DNA from 2 places in the Pseudomonas sp. G3-19 genome. Region 1 is predicted to be linked to the other one. Evidence: predicted binding sites of a transcription regulator. Region 1 holds the regulator's gene; the other holds the start of a gene.
The links. The regulator FliA, encoded in region 1, starts transcription of late flagellar genes. The targets are predictions, from matches to a motif close to CTAAAGTTTNNNNNNNNNNNGCCGNTAA.

Region 1 (8,211 bases):
GTAAGGGTACGCGCTATCTGGTGGGCCGCGATTTGCGTCTTGGTGCGATAAATCCAGAGCAAATTTTGACTGCCGGGTATCCGTGAGTGCGCGGTTTTTTCTGATTTTTTCACCCGCCTCTAATGGTGATAGCCGTCCTGCGTCTGTTTAGCGGTCGGCTCCATGGCGCCCGGCTGCAGGCAAGACAATTCCCCGAAACAAACCTCAATTTCAATCCCCGGCAAAAGTTGGAAGGCTTCTTGCAGTAGCCGCCGTGCGCCTGCTTTGGGCGTCAAAAGTTTGCTTTAAAGGAACGGGGAAAACCGGTGGATCGCTCTCAGTTATTCAACACTGCTCGCTCGAATGTTGCCGACCTCAGTCGAGGCAATCTGGGCGTGCCGTTGTTGCTGCTGGTCATGCTGGCGATGATGATGTTGCCGGTGCCGCCGTTCCTGCTGGACGTGTTTTTCACCTTCAACATCGCCCTGTCGATCGTCGTCCTGCTGGTCTGCGTGTATGCGCTGCGGCCGCTGGATTTCGCGGTGTTCCCGACCATTCTGCTGGTGGCGACGCTGCTGCGGCTGGCGTTGAACGTGGCCTCGACGCGGGTGGTGATGCTCCACGGTCAGGACGGCCACGCCGCTGCCGGTAAGGTGATTCAGGCCTTCGGTGAGGTGGTGATCGGCGGTAACTACGTGGTCGGTATCGTGGTGTTCGCGATCCTGATGATCATCAACTTCGTCGTGGTGACCAAGGGTGCCGGGCGGATTTCCGAGGTGAGCGCACGCTTCACCCTCGACGCGATGCCCGGCAAACAAATGGCGATCGACGCCGACCTCAACGCCGGTCTGATCGACCAGAACCAGGCCAAGGCCCGCCGTCAGGAAGTCGCCCAAGAGGCCGAGTTCTACGGTTCGATGGACGGTGCCAGCAAGTTCGTCCGTGGTGACGCCATCGCCGGCCTGCTGATTCTGTTCATCAACCTGATCGGCGGCATGGCCGTCGGTATCTTCCAGCACAACATGTCATTCGCCGACGCCGGCAGGGTGTACGCCTTGCTGACCATCGGTGACGGTTTGGTGGCGCAATTGCCATCACTGTTGTTATCGACAGCGGCAGCGATCATGGTGACCCGTGCTTCCGGTTCGGAAGACATGGGCAAGCAGATCAATCGGCAGATGTTCGCCTCGCCCAAAGCCTTGGCGGTGGCGGCCGGTCTGATGGCGGTCATGGGCCTGGTGCCGGGCATGCCGCACTTCTCGTTCCTGAGCATGGCCGCGCTGGCTGCCGGTGGCGCGTATCTGTTCTGGAAAAAGCAGAACGTCGCCAAGGTGCAGGCGCTGCAAGAAGTTCAGCGTCAGCAGGAACTGTTGCCGTCGCCGGCCCGCGCCATGGAAACCAAGGAGCTGGGCTGGGATGACGTGACGCCGATCGACATGATCGGCCTGGAAGTCGGTTACCGCCTGATCCCGTTGGTGGATCGCAATCAGGGCGGGCAGTTGCTGGCGCGGATCAAGGGCGTGCGCAAGAAGCTCTCGCAGGATCTGGGCTTCCTGATGCCGACCGTGCACATTCGCGACAACCTCGATCTGGCGCCGAGCGCCTATCGCCTGACCCTGATGGGCGTGATCCTGGCCGAAGCCGAGATCTACCCGGATCGCGAACTGGCGATCAACCCGGGGCAGGTCTACGGCACGCTCAACGGCATTACCGCCAAAGATCCGGCTTTCGGCCTGGAGGCGGTGTGGATCGAAGTCAGCCAGCGCGCCCAGGCGCAATCGCTCGGTTACACCGTGGTCGACGCCAGTACCGTGGTCGCGACCCACTTGAACCAGATTCTGTACAAGCACTCCAGCGAGCTGATCGGCCACGAGGAAGTGCAGCAACTCATGCAATTGCTGGCCAAAAGCTCGCCGAAACTGGCTGAAGAGCTGGTGCCGGGTGTGGTTTCGCTGTCGCAGTTGCTCAAAGTGCTGCAGGCGTTGCTCGCCGAACACGTGCCGGTGCGCGATATCCGCAGCATTGCCGAGGCTATCGCCAACAACGCCGCCAAGAGTCAAGATACCGCCGCCTTGGTGGCCGCAGTACGCGTCGGCGTATCCCGCGCCATCGTCCAAAGCATTGTAGGCACTGACTCCGAGCTGCCTGTGATCACCTTGGAACCAAGGTTGGAACAAATATTGCTCAATAGTCTGCAGAAGGCAGGACAAGGCTCTGAAGAGGGCGTTCTGCTGGAGCCAAGCATGGCCGAGAAGCTGCAGCGTTCGCTCATCGAAGCGGCGCAGCGCCAGGAAATGCAAGGTCAACCGGTGATCCTGTTGGTAGCAGGCCCGATCCGCGCGATGCTCTCGCGTTTCGGTCGCCTCGCAGTCCCGGGGCTGCACGTGCTGGCCTATCAGGAAATTCCGGACAACAAGCAAGTGACCATCGTTGCGACAGTAGGGCCCAACGGCTGAGGTAGTGGTTTATGCAAGTTAAGCGTTTTTTCGCCGCCGATATGCGTCAGGCCATGAAGCTGGTTCGTGATGAGCTGGGCGCTGATGCCGCCATCATTGGCAACCGCCGCATTGCCGGCGGCGTCGAGCTGACGGCGGCGCTGGATTACAAATTGTCGGCGCTGGCGCCACGGGTTCCGAACATGGAACTCGAGGACGAGCTGCGCAAGACCCAGTCGCGCATCGTGACCGCCCAGGCCGAACTGAGCCTGCGTGGCGAAGCCGACGGCAACACCAATCGCCAATTGTTCGCCGGGCTGCCGTTGACGGCCGGCCTGCCGCTGACCGCTGCCGAACCGTTGAGCGAACCGACTTACGCCGCCCCGGCGCGTCCAGCGCCCGCGCCTGCACAGTCGTCCGCCGGCATCGATCCGCGTGCGCTGGATTCGATGCGTTTCGAATTGAACAGTCTGCGCGAACTGATGGAAGTGCAGCTCGGCACGCTGGCCTGGAATCAGCTGCAAGGCAGCCGTCCGGCGCAAGCCAATCTGTATCGTCGTCTGCAACGCATAGGTCTGTCCGGGCCGTTGTCGCGCGATCTGCTGGCGATGATTACTGATATCGAAGAGCCGCGTCAGGCCTGGCGCATGCTGCTTGCGCACCTGGCGCGGATGATTGCCGTACCGGAAGTCGAGCCGCTGGAAGAGGGCGGGGTGATTGCCATGGTCGGCCCGGCCGGCATGGGCAAAACCACCACCCTGGCCAAACTCGCCGCGCGCTACGTGCTCAAGTACGGCGCGCAGAATGTCGCGCTGGTCAGCATGGACAGCTTCCGCATCGGCGCGCAGGAACAACTGAAGACGCTGGGGCGGATTCTCAATGTGCCGGTGACCCACGTCGATCCGGGCCAGTCGCTGGTGCAGGCGCTCGACCCGCTGCTGCGCAAGCGCGTGGTGCTGATCGATACCGCCGGCTTGCAGGCCAGCGATCCGGCCTTGCGCATGCAGCTGGAAAGTCTGGCCGGGCGTGGCATCCGTTCAAAAAATTATCTGGTGCTGGCAACCACCAGCCAGAAACAGGTTCTAACCGCCGCTTATCACAGTTACAAGCGTTGCGGGCTTGCCGGCTGCATCCTGACTAAACTGGATGAGACGGCCAGCCTTGGCGAAGTGTTGAGCCTGGCGATCAGTCATGAACTGCCGGTCGCGTACCTGACCGATGGCCCACGGATTCCGGATGATCTGCATCTGCCGCGCCGTCATCAACTGGTCAGCCGCGCCGTCAGCGTGCAAATGCAGGAAGAACCCAGCGAAGAAGCCATGGCTGACATGTTCGCTGATATCTACCACAGCCCGACCAAGCAGGTTGGCTGAGGTAATGAACCGTTTTTGTACCTACATCGATGGTCTGCCATGCATTGTTCCGGTTGAGAACGCGCAGCCAGTAATGTGGCCTCCGTCTATGCAAGACAAGGTAAAGAAATAACATGGGCAGCATGCATCCCGTACAGGTGATCGCGGTGACCGGCGGCAAAGGTGGCGTCGGCAAGACTAACGTGTCAGTGAACTTGTCTCTGGCGCTGGCAGAGCTTGGCCGTCGGGTCATGCTGCTGGACGCCGATCTGGGGCTGGCGAACGTCGACGTTCTGCTGGGACTGACCCCCAAACGTACTCTGGCCGATGTGATCGAAGGCCGCTGTGAGCTGCGCGACGTGCTGTTGCAGGGCCCCGGCGGGATCCGCATCGTGCCGGCCGCTTCCGGCACCCAAAGCATGGTGCACCTGAGCCCGGCGCAACATGCCGGTCTGATTCAGGCCTTCAGCGACATCGGCGACAACCTCGATGTGCTGGTGATCGACACCGCTGCAGGTATTGGTGACTCGGTAGTCAGTTTTGTCCGCGCCGCGCAGGAAGTGTTGCTGGTGGTCTGCGACGAGCCGACCTCGATCACCGACGCCTACGCGCTGATCAAACTGCTCAACCGCGACTACGGCATGAACCGCTTCCGCGTGCTGGCCAACATGGCGCAGAGCCCGCAGGAAGGGCGCAACCTGTTCGCCAAGTTGACCAAGGTCACGGATCGCTTCCTCGACGTCGCCTTACAATACGTCGGCGCCGTGCCGTACGACGAAAGCGTGCGCAAGGCAGTGCAGAAGCAGCGAGCGGTCTATGAAGCCTTTCCGCGTTCCAAGTGCGCGCTGGCGTTCAAGGCGATCGCGCAGAAGGTCGATACCTGGCCGCTGCCTGCCAACCCGCGCGGCCACCTTGAGTTTTTCGTCGAGCGCCTCGTGCAGCAAACAGCAGGGCCTGTGTTATGACCGCGAGCGGTATGAACTACTACAAGAAGTCGGCACGTGACGCGCAGTACGAGTTGATCGAGCGTTACGCGCCACTGGTCAAGCGCATTGCCTATCACTTGCTGGCGCGCTTGCCGGCGAGTGTGCAGGTTGAAGACCTGATTCAGGCCGGGATGATCGGCCTGCTCGAAGTCTCAACCAAATATGACGCCAGCAAAGGCGCCAGTTTCGAAACGTACGCGGGCATCCGGATCCGCGGCGCGATGCTCGATGAAGTGCGCAAAGGGGATTGGGCACCGCGCTCGGTTCACCGCAATACCCGTATGGTCAGCGATGCCATTCGCTCAATTGAAGCTAAAACCGGCCGTGACGCTAAAGATCACGAGGTTGCGGCCGAACTCCAATTGAGTCTCGACGATTACTACGGGATTTTGAATGACACCCTGGGCAGCCGGCTGTTCAGTTTCGACGATCTGTTGCAGGACGGCGAACACGAAGGGCTGCACGAGGATGGCGCCAGTGCTCATCTTGAGCCGTCACGCGATCTGGAAGATGAACGCTTTCAGGCGGCGCTGGCGGACGCGATTGCCAATTTGCCGGAGCGTGAGCGACTGGTGTTGGCGCTGTACTACGACGAAGAGCTGAACCTCAAGGAGATCGGTGAAGTCCTTGGCGTCAGTGAATCGCGGGTCAGCCAGTTACACAGCCAGTGCGCGGCCCGTTTGCGGGGGCGTTTGGGGGAGTGGCGAGCGCGCTGAAGGCAGTGTGGGGACACTGCGAACGAGGCTGGTGCGGTGAGAACGGCACCGGTCTTGCTCTGTTGTGCTCCAGACAGTCTTCGAGTGCTGCGCCGATTGATTGAAGTGGCGCGTCCAGGTGCTGGGCGCGTTTAAGACTGCTTGGAGGTCGAATTGAACAAAGACATGAAAATCCTCATCGTTGATGACTTCTCAACGATGCGGCGGATCATCAAGAACCTGCTGCGCGATCTCGGGTTCACCAACACCGTCGAGGCCGACGATGGCACTACCGCCATTCCGGTACTCAACAGCGGCAGCATCGACTTTCTGGTAACGGACTGGAACATGCCGGGCATGACCGGTATCGACTTGCTGCGCCACGTGCGTGCCGATGAAAAACTCAAGCACCTGCCGGTGCTGATGGTGACCGCTGAAGCCAAGCGCGAGCAAATCATCGAGGCCGCTCAGGCCGGTGTGAACGGCTACGTGGTCAAACCTTTCACGGCTCAGGCGTTGAAAGACAAAATCGAGAAGATTTTCGAACGCATCGGCTGATGACGCGCGGGGGAGCTATGGAGCATAACGAATCTTCACAGGGCGATTTCGAGTCGACCCTGAAAAAACACGCGGTCGAACTGGTCGAGAGCCTTGAAAAAGGCAGGTTCGGCGACGCTGTGCAACTGATCCATGAGCTCAATCAGACCCGTGACCGCGGCCTGTATCAGGAAGTGGGCAAGCTCACACGCGAACTGCACAGTGCGATCGTCAATTTCCAGATCGATCCGCACATGCCGCAGGCCGAGGAAGTGTCGCAAATCACCGACGCCACCGAACGCCTGGGCTATGTGGTCAAGCTGACCGAAGCCGCGGCCAACCGCACCATGGATCTGGTGGAAAGCGCCACCCCGGTGGTCAATGGCCTGGCTGAAGAAGCCCAGGCGCTGAGCACCGATTGGGGCCGCTTCATGCGTCGTGAAGTCGGAGCTGAAGAGTTCCGCGAACTGGCGCGCCGGGTCGACGGTTTTCTGTCACGCAGCAGCACGGACAACCGTGCGGTGTCGAGCAACCTCAACGACATCCTGCTGGCTCAGGATTACCAGGACCTCACCGGTCAAGTGATCAAGCGTGTGACCCAACTGGTCACCGAAGTCGAAAGCAATTTGCTCAAACTCGTCCTCATGGCCAGTCAGGTTGACCGCTTTGCGGGCATCGAACACGACCGTGCCGCGATGCTTGCAGAAAAAGATCCACAAAAACATCTCTCGCAGGGTGAAGGTCCGCAGATTCATGCCGATAAACGAGAAGACGTTGTGTCCGGTCAGGACGATGTGGACGATTTGTTATCCAGCCTCGGATTCTAGAGTTTTGGAATTTTAGGTTTTTTGGGTTTTTAGACCTGTAGGAGCACCCCATTAATGAGCTTCGGCGCCGATGAAGAGATCCTTCAGGATTTCCTGGTTGAGGCCGGCGAGATTCTTGAGCAACTGTCCGAGCAACTGGTCGAGCTGGAAAGCCGCCCGGATGACGCAGATCTGCTCAACGCAATTTTTCGCGGTTTCCACACTGTAAAAGGGGGCGCCGGCTTCCTTCAGCTCAACGAGCTGGTGGAGTGCTGTCACATCGCCGAAAACGTGTTCGACATCCTGCGCAAGGGTGAGCGGCGCGTTGATGCAGAACTGATGGACGTGGTGCTTGAAGCACTGGACGCGGTGAACAGCATGTTCAGCGAAGTCCGTGAACGTGCACCGATCACTGCTGCAACCCCGGAACTGCTGGCCGCCCTGGCGCGTCTGGCCGAGCCGCAAACGGCCGACGAAGCCCCGGCTTCGCCAGTGGCCGAGATGATCGAAGAACTGGTCGTCGAAGGCGATTCCGGCGACATCACCGATAACGAATTTGAACAGCTGCTGGATTCGCTGAACGCCGTCAAGGCCGAAGCCGAAGCCCCGGCCGCTGCTGCACCTGCGCCGGCTGCCGATGCGGCCGCCAGCGATGAAATCACCGACGCCGAATTCGAGTCGTTGCTCGATCAACTGCACGGCAAAGGCCAGTTCGCGCCAGACGCCGTCGCACCGACCGCGGCCGCTCCAGCGGCACCGGAGGCGGGTGACAGCTCGGACATCACCGACGACGAATTCGAAGCACTGCTCGATCAGTTGCACGGCAAGGGCAACTTTGCCGTGGAAGCGCTGGAATCGGCTATCGCCTCGGCACCGGTTGCGCCTGCCGCACCGGCGGCGGCCGCTGCCGGCAGCGATCTGATCAGCGATCACGAGTTCGAATCGCTGCTCGACGAGCTGCACGGCAAAGGCAAGTTCACCGACGTTGGCGCCGCTGCTGCAGGCACCGCGTCGACTGTGGCCGCGCCTGCCGCCAAGGCTGCTGCCGCTCCGGCCGCTGTGCCTAAGGCTGCGCCCAAGCCTGAGCCGAAAGCCGAAGCGCCAAAACCGGCCGCCGCTGCTGCACCGGCGCCGGCCCGTGCTGCCGCTGCTCCGCCGCCGGAAAAACCGGCGAGCGAAGCCGAGACCACCGTGCGGGTCGATACCGCGCGTCTCGACGAAATCATGAACATGGTCGGCGAGCTGGTGCTGGTGCGTAACCGTCTGGTGCGCCTGGGTCTCAACAGCGGCGACGAAGCCATGTCCAAGGCCGTGTCGAACCTCGACGTGGTCACGGCTGACTTGCAGACCGCGGTGATGAAGACCCGGATGCAGCCGATCAAGAAGGTCTTCGGGCGCTTCCCGCGTCTGGTTCGCGACCT
Region 2 (8,211 bases), 5.0 Mb from region 1:
CATGAGCGATCTGGCCACGCTGCATCCGGGCACCCGTTGTGCCTGCGGTCTGGCCAGCGACTGGTTCCAGTTGCACGGCCGCGCCGGCACCACGGCCGCGAGGAGCTGTGCCATGGCCGCGTCCGAACTGCTGGGGAGGCACTGATATGTACCTGATCAACGGTCAGTTGCACACCGAGTGCAGCCTCGACAGCGCCTTGCACCAACTTCAGCGGGAGTTGCCACGAAGGCTGCAGCTTCCACTGCAAACCAGCACGCTGCTCGCCACTGCCAAGGCCTTCGCCGAACGTCTGCAACAAGAAAAAACGGAACTGCCACTGGCTCCCGGTCAGCGCGAAGCACTGATCGATTTCTGCCAGCCTGCCGCCCTGCAAGCCAAGCTGGATCGTGAGCTGGGCTTGCGCCCCGATTCGCTGCGTCGCATCGACTATCGACAGTCACGCTTCGAGCGCTGGAGTCCGCTGGGCCTGGTGGTGCATATCACTCCGGCCAACGCGCCGCTGCTGGCGTTCTGTGCGGTGATCGAAAGTCTGCTGAGCGGCAACGTCAACTGGCTGCGTCCCAGCAGCAGTGACGCTGGCTTCACCGCGCGCCTGCTTCAGGCGTTGGTTGCCTGCGATGCAAGCGGACAACTCAATGGTTACGTGGCGGTGCTGCCGACCCGCACCGAACAAATCGGCCAGTTGTGCAGGCACGCCAACGGTGTCGCGGCGTGGGGTGGCGAAACCGCGCTGCAAGCCATCCGCCAGCAGATCCCGCCAGGCTGTCGCTGGATCGACTGGGGGCACCGCATCAGCTTCGCCTACCTGACCCCGGACGCCGCATCGCCCGCCGTCCTCGATGCGATTGTCGATGAAGTCTGCCGCCTCGATCAGCAAGCCTGCTCCAGCCCGCAGTGGTTGCTGGTGGACAGCGACGACGCGCGCGTACTGAACGATATCGGGGAGCAACTGGCCGCCGCGTTCGAACGCCGTGCCGGACAATGGTCGGCCCTTGCACCGACGCTTGAAGAGGCTTCGCAAATCACCACCTGCACGGCAATGGCCCGGCTGGCCCAGAGTTTTGCCGGGCAGACCGGCCGGGTCTGGAGTGCGTCGGGCTGGCGGGTGATCTGGAGCCATGATCGCCAGCTCGAACCTTCTGCGCTGTTTCGCAGCCTGTTGCTCAAACCCCTGCCCCGCGAGCGGCTCAGCGCCACGTTGCTGCCCTGGCGCAACGTGCTGCAGAGCTGCGCCTTGCTTTGCCCCGAGGCGCAGATCGCTGAACTGGCGCAAACGCTGATTGCCGCCGGTGTGACGCGCATTACCCCGATCGAGACTATTCACGATGGCTACGCCGGCGAACCCCACGACGGTGTTTATGCGCTGCAGCGCCTGAGTCGACGCGTATCGGTCAGTCTGCCGGCGAACGTGCTGACCGGCCATTCCACGCTTGATCAGCTGCCTGCCCCACCACCACTGACCGGACTGGCGATCATGGACAAGGGACAGTTCGTCCGCCAGCCGCCGGATTCAGCGGCGCAGCTGTTCTTTCGCTCCGGCGGCAGCAGTGGCGCACCTGTGCTTTCCGGCTTCAGTTACCACGACTTCCAGCGCCAGATGCAGGCGGCCGCTGATGGCTTGCTCGCGGCCGGACTGGACCCGGCGCAGGACAGGGTCATGAACCTGTTTTTCAGCGGCGGACTGTACGGCGGCTTTTCCAGTTTTGCCAAAGTACTGGAACAACTGCAGGCCCGGCACTGGCCGATGGGCGCCCCGGCGGACGACGATTACCGCGAGATCGCGCAGATGATCGAGGCTCAACGGATCACCGTGCTGATCGGCATGCCCGGCACCCTGCACCGATTGTTTATCAACGAACAACAAATACTGCGGCGCTACGGTGGCGTCGCCAAGGTCTTTCTCGGTGGCGAACACCTGAGTGAGCAAACCCGCGAGCTCTTGCAAAGTTGCGGCGTCAGCCTGATCCGCTCGGCGATTTACGGCAGCGTCGATGCCGGTCCCCTGGGCCATGCCTGCCGGGCCACGGCAGATGGCGTTTTCCATCTGATGAGCGACATCCAGCACCTGGAAATTGTCGATTTCGAGCATGACGTGCCGGTCGGTGACGGCGAATCCGGTCGTCTGCTGGTGACCTCCCGCGAGCGTCAGGGTCAGTCCGTGCAGCGCTATGACATTGGCGACAGCGGACACTGGTTACCCGGCCCGTGTGCCTGCGGTCTGACTTCGCCACGCTTCGAACTGCTGCAACGCCACGGCAACCTGCTGCGCATCGGCACCGATTTTATTTCGCTGGCGATCCTGGAGCAGCACCTTCAGATGCCGTTTCAACTGGTCCTCGATCACGGCCCTGACGGCCTGGAACGCATGCGCCTGTGCTGCCCTCAGGAACCGGCCGAGGCCCACCGCCGACTGCAGAATTATTCGACGCTGACCACGCTGGTGCAGACCGGTTTGCTCACGCTGGACGTCGAGCAATGTGCCGTCGAGCAGTTCGCCCGAAACCGGCACAGCGGCAAAACTCCCCTACTGATTGATACGCGCCGCTGACAGCAGCTATCTGCACGCGGCCCATCGCCACTTCATACAAGAAAAAATCATGAACACGATCGTTGAATTGAACAATTTGCTCGGTTACACCCGCCAACATTCGGCCTATTGCCGCGAACACTTCAAACATGTCGCGGCACCCATCAGCGCTTTGACTGAACTGCCCCTGATCGACCCTGAACAATACTGGCGTGACAGTCAGCATCCGCACCAATGGCCAGTGTTGTCAGGCCCGCTGGAAGACGCGATGGTCTTCAAGACCGGGGGCACCACCGGCTCAGGAAAACTCTCGCTGTTTGCCCGCGCAGAATGGCAAACCCTGGTGCGCGATTTCGGCAGCCAACTCACGGCGCAACTGAACCCCGGCGACCGGGTCGCCAATCTGTTCTTCGTCGGCGACCTGTATGCCAGCTTCATTTTTCTTCACGACGCGCTGGCACATGTCCAGACTCCCGTCAGCGAATTTCCCTTCACCGGGGCCGTCGACAGCGCCGTACTGGCCGAGTCGATCGTTGCGTACCGGATCAATGTGCTGGCCGGTCTGCCGGCGCAAATGCTCAAATTCGCCGCCTGGCTTGAGCGCCAGTCACGGATCCTGGAGGGCGTCGAAACCCTGCTCTACGGCGGCGAAAGCCTGTTCGCCGCCCAACTGCAAACGCTCCAGCGGGTGTTCCCGAACGCACGCATTGCCTCTATCGGCTACGCCAGTGTCGATGCCGGACTGATCGGCGTCAGCACCCGCGATTGCAGCTTGGGCGAACACCGGATGCTGGAGCGGCACAGCGTGCTGGAGATCATCGATGAGGTGAGCGGTGCCGTCATCGAAGAGTGCAACCGTAACGGCAGGCTGGTCCTGACCAATCTCACCCGGCGCCTGATGCCGGTGATCCGCTATCCGGTCGGCGACCTCGCCTGCTGGCGTGAACCGGGAGGGACGCCGATGCGCAAGTTCGCCCTGATGGGCCGCAGCATGAACAGCCAGCGCGTGCGGGTGAGCGTGTTGAGTCTGGATACCGGTGACATCGGCGAGCTGGTGCGCAAGATCGCCGCCAGCGATGGCTGGCAACTGCTCATCGAACAGCGAGCAAGCAAAGATCTGCTGAGCCTCAAGTGGGTACCCTGCACGCGAACGGCTGACATCAGCCAGGCAAGCTCAACCCTGCGCCGTGCGCTGATCAACCAATACCCGCTGATCGAGAAACTGCAGTCCGATCAATTGCTGGAGCTGAACGTGATCGCCTGTGCGAACGATGAACTGACCTGTCATCCACGCTCCGGCAAACATCAGCGGGTCGTGGATCGACGGCTTTATGACCATCCGCAGCAGGGGCAAGCGTGATGGACACGACAACCATCCGCCGCTATCGCGTCGCCGATGCGCCGGCAGTCAGCCGCCTGTTCGAAGAAATCTACGGCGTTCATTATCCTCAACCCCACGTGTATTTGCCCTGGATGATCAGCCAGAACCACAGTGTCGGTCGCTGGCACTCGCTGGTGGCGGTGGTAAACGAGCATATCTGCGGGCATGCCACGTTGTTTCGCCAATCTGGCCGAACCGCACTGGCGGAGCTGGCACTGACCGTGGTGCACCCGGACACTCGCGGGCAAAACATCGCCACCCAGTTGGGCCAGCAGTTGCTGATTCATGCCCAGGCGCTGGATTGCCGAGGCGTGACGATCAAGCAGGTCACGCATCACCCGTATACGCAGCGCATGGCCGCCGGCCTGGGGTTTCACAGCTGTGGTCTGTTGCCCGATTACGCGCCTTCGCCGTTCGGTGGAACCGGGCGGGAGACGATTGTTGTGGGTCACTGCAGCATCGACGGTTATCGGCGCCCGCTGCCGGCGCTGGCCTGGCCGCAGGATTGCCGCGAGCTGATGTCGCGTCTGGAGGCGGTGTTTGGTACCACCGACCATACCGTGCCATGGAAAGGCCCGAAGATCCGCTTCGATCACGTATCCGGGCGCTACGACCTGCTGCTCAAGGCCCTCGATGACAACCTGCTCGAGCAATTGGGACAACTGCCGGCGCACTGGCTGATTTCGATCAGACTCAGACTCGCCCAAGGGTTTTCCAGCGCGCTGCGCAAACTGGCCGATGCCGGTTTCGCTTTCACCGGGATTGTCCCCGATGACCACAGCGACGGCTGGCTGGCCCTGTTTCATCGTGGCTACCAGGCCTCCACGCTGAGCCTGCACTGTCCACACATGCAGCACCTGCAGGATCAGGCGCAGCAGGCCGGCGAAAGGTATCAGGACTAAAAACGAAAACGGCCCACCCAATCAATGGGTGGGCCGTGGGTGACCGGCTCAGGCCTTGGACTTGACGCCTTGATCCACCGGTTTCGCCGCGTTGCCTTCACCGTAGGTTTTCAGGTTCTGCAGCACGTAGATCGCCTTTTTGTATTCGGGGATCAGGTTCTTGCCGTAGGCATTGCCATTGAGGCCATTGTTCTGAATGGCGTCGAGCTGGGTGGCGAAATACTCCAGCGCATTGAATTTTGCATCAGGGTCTTTGGTCACGCCGAAACGGTCGAACTTGTCGCCGGCATTGAGCAATGTAAAGGAGGTGATGTCGGAAATCAGCCCGCGTTCACGCAGAAAAACACTCAGATTGCTCAGTTGCTTGACCGAGACATTCGCCGGATCGAACCCCTTGATGTTCTTGCGCAGGCCCTGCTTGTCCATTTCGGCTGTGTTCAGCGCGTTAGGATTGGTGCCGACCTTGGCGAGCATCTGCTGCACCTTGAGGCTTTGTTTGACCTCTTTCTTCGCGCCTGTATTGCGAACCAGCACCCCTGCCTTGCTCTCCCAGCCGCCGACAATGCCGATCGTCATGAGAAGACTCCCTGTGAAATAACCATGAAATGCCCTTGCTGGACTACTTGAATGCCGGGAAGTATCTACCGGCGAACTGGTGGCACCAACCCTTTTAGTGCAGCCGCTTACAATTTTTGTACATTCTCGATACAAATTACCAGAAGCTCACGGTGTCGCGGTTTCATGGCAGTTTGACGATTGCTCGCGAAGCTTTTTTTGCGTTGGCTGACGAGAGGGTCGATCCATTTGTATCGGAGTCGACACGCCCCTTCCGTCAGCCCGACACTTTCTTGCACCAAAGTACTTAAAGCTTCCCCGTTCGCCGACGATACGCTGGTGTGACCCCGCCGTTTTTCCTCGACCCACAATAAGAATCGCAGCTCAAGGACCGGTATCCATGCCCGCATTCCGCACCATTCAGGCTCGCTACACGTTATTTCTGGTTCTGTTCATCCTGCTGCTGTCGGTGCTGACCGTGGTCGGTATCAGCCAATTGGTTGCCCCCAAGCTGCGGCATACCGAAGAACAGGTGGTGCTCAACCGGATTGCCGAAGTCGCCGAACAGATTCAGGGCGAACTGAACAAAGTCCAGGCGCAACAGCGCAGCATCACCCAGACCATTCCCCTGCTCGACAGCGCGGCCATCGACACAGTGTTGCCGGGCCTGGTGGATCAGTACGGCGAACTGAAAGTCTTCGGTGGCGGGATCTGGCCACTGCCGGGTCAGCGTGAGGCCGGGCGCAACAAGTTCAGCACGTTCTGGCACCGCGACGCCTCGGGCAAACTGGCGGTGAATACCTTCTGGAACAGCGACGCGGCGCCCAACTATTACGACCAGAGCTGGTACAAGGGCGGCATGCAGACCCCGCGCGGCCAGTGCGCCTGGGCCGCTGCCTATAAAGATGACGCGAGTGCCGAGCCGCGCACCAACTGCGCCATGGCGATCCAGAAAAACGGTGCAGCGTGGGGCGTGTCGACCATCGACGTGACGCTGGGCTTCTTCAACGATCTGGTGGCGCGCAAGGAAAAAGACCTCAACGCCGAAATGCTGATCGTCGAGGCCGACGGCAAGATCATCAGCAACAGCTCGCGCATCAGCGGCCCGATCGTGCTGAAGAACATCAGCGAACTGGCCGCCGGTTCGACCTTCGCCAGTCAGGTCAAGGCCGGCCTGCAGAACCGCGATCAGGCGCAACGCGTCGAGTTCGACAACAACGGCGAAGCCAGCACTTTCTTCATGCGCCCGATCGAAGGCACGCCGTGGTTCCTGGCCACCGCCCTGCCAACGAAAATGCTCACCGCCCAGCGTGACGACGTGCTCAGCAGCCTGAGCCTGCTGCAGATTCCACTGGTGATCCTGCTGGTGCTGTTGCAGGTGTATGCGATCCGCCAACTGGTGTCGCGGATGAAAGCGCTGAAAGCCAACATCGACTTGCTGTCCAGCGGCGATGCCGACCTGACCCGGCGCATCACCATCCGTGCCGAAGACGAACTGGGCGCCATCGGCCACTCGGTCAACACCTTCATTGCCTACCTGCAGAACATGATCGGTGAAGTGACGCAGGCCACCGGCGCCATGGCCTCGAGCCTCGATGACCTGCAGCGTACGTCGGCCAACACCAGCCAGATTCTGCTGCGCCATGCTTCGGAAACCGATCAGACCGTTACCGCCATCACCGAAATGAGCTCGACGGCCGAAAGCGTCGCGCAGAACGCCGCAGAAACCGCTGCGTTCACCCAGCGCGCCAACGAAAACGCCGATCGCTCACGGGTGGTGGTTGGTGAAGCCACCAACAGCGTGGTGGCCTTGATCGACGAAGTGGCCAGCGCCACCCAGAAAGTCGAGAGCATGCAGCAGGACGCGCAGCGCATCACCGAGATTCTCGGGGTGATCGGCGCAATCGCCGGGCAGACCAACCTGCTGGCGCTCAACGCCGCCATCGAAGCCGCCCGGGCCGGTGAACAGGGTCGCGGCTTTGCCGTGGTCGCCGACGAAGTCCGCGCCCTCGCCGCTCGCACCCAGGCCAGCACTTCGGAAATCAACGAGATGTTGACCCGCCTGACCCAAGGCGTGAGCTCGTCGGTCAGCGCCATGGAAAACACTCAGGCCAGCTGCCAGTCCGCCGCCGACGCCACGGCGCGGGTCAACTCCGGTCTGGATGAAATGGCCGGCTCGGTCAGCCACATCAACAGCCTCAGCACCCAGATCGCCACCGCTGCCGAACAGCAGAGTGCGGTCACCGAAGAGATCAACCGCAGCATGGTGCAGATCCGCCACATGGTCGAAGAACTGGTGCACAGCGGCCAGGCCAGCGAACTCAACACCCGCCAGTTGCTGGAAGCCAACAACCGGGTGAGCGCGATCATGGGGCGGTTCAAGGTTCGTTGAGCCTGACAGATTTGTAATCTCCCGCTCAGCAGGCTGTCAGGCTTGATCCATGATCATCCTGCCAGCCTGTCTTGTATCAACTTGAAACACTCCGTTGATGCCCGGCAGGATAATCCGGTCAAAATACTTTCCTTTTTGACCGTCATCCTTGTCGAGAGCCCACCATGCGAACCTCCCTGCGACTGGCCGCCCTCAGCGCCCTGCTCCTGTCCTCCCTGGCCCAGGCCGCCGAGCTGATCCCGATCGAAGTGCACCGCGACGCCAATTGCGGCTGCTGCAAAAAATGGATCAGTCACCTCGAAGCCAACGGCTTCAAAGTCGAAGACCATGTCGAAAGCGACATGAGCAGCTTCAAGCAGCAACACGGCGTGCCACCGCGCCTGGGCTCGTGCCATACCGCGCTGATCAACGGCAAGTTCGTCGAAGGCCACGTGCCGGCTGAACAGGTGCTGG

Region 2: the regulator FliA is predicted to act here: its motif matches at 5,674-5,701, upstream of ACOYXI_RS04555 (methyl-accepting chemotaxis protein).

Annotation. Positions count from the first base shown of each region.
Region 1 is NZ_JBMPIQ010000003.1:5,990,075-5,998,285, forward strand. Features, by position in the region: gene ACOYXI_RS27300 (hypothetical protein) at 1-86, shown strand, start outside; gene flhA (flagellar biosynthesis protein FlhA) at 306-2,435, shown strand; gene flhF (flagellar biosynthesis protein FlhF) at 2,447-3,787, shown strand; gene fleN (flagellar synthesis regulator FleN) at 3,901-4,731, shown strand; gene fliA (RNA polymerase sigma factor FliA) at 4,728-5,468, shown strand; gene ACOYXI_RS27325 (chemotaxis response regulator CheY) at 5,634-6,005, shown strand; gene ACOYXI_RS27330 (protein phosphatase CheZ) at 6,023-6,811, shown strand; gene ACOYXI_RS27335 (chemotaxis protein CheA) at 6,866-8,211, shown strand, end outside.
Region 2 is NZ_JBMPIQ010000003.1:985,507-993,717, reverse strand. Features, by position in the region: gene ACOYXI_RS04580 (LuxE/PaaK family acyltransferase) at 1-145, shown strand, start outside; gene ACOYXI_RS04575 (aldehyde dehydrogenase family protein) at 147-2,549, shown strand; gene ACOYXI_RS04570 (phenylacetate--CoA ligase family protein) at 2,599-3,888, shown strand; gene ACOYXI_RS04565 (GNAT family N-acetyltransferase) at 3,888-4,811, shown strand; gene ACOYXI_RS04560 (hypothetical protein) at 4,860-5,387, opposite strand; gene ACOYXI_RS04555 (methyl-accepting chemotaxis protein) at 5,767-7,758, shown strand; gene ACOYXI_RS04550 (DUF411 domain-containing protein) at 7,923-8,211, shown strand, end outside.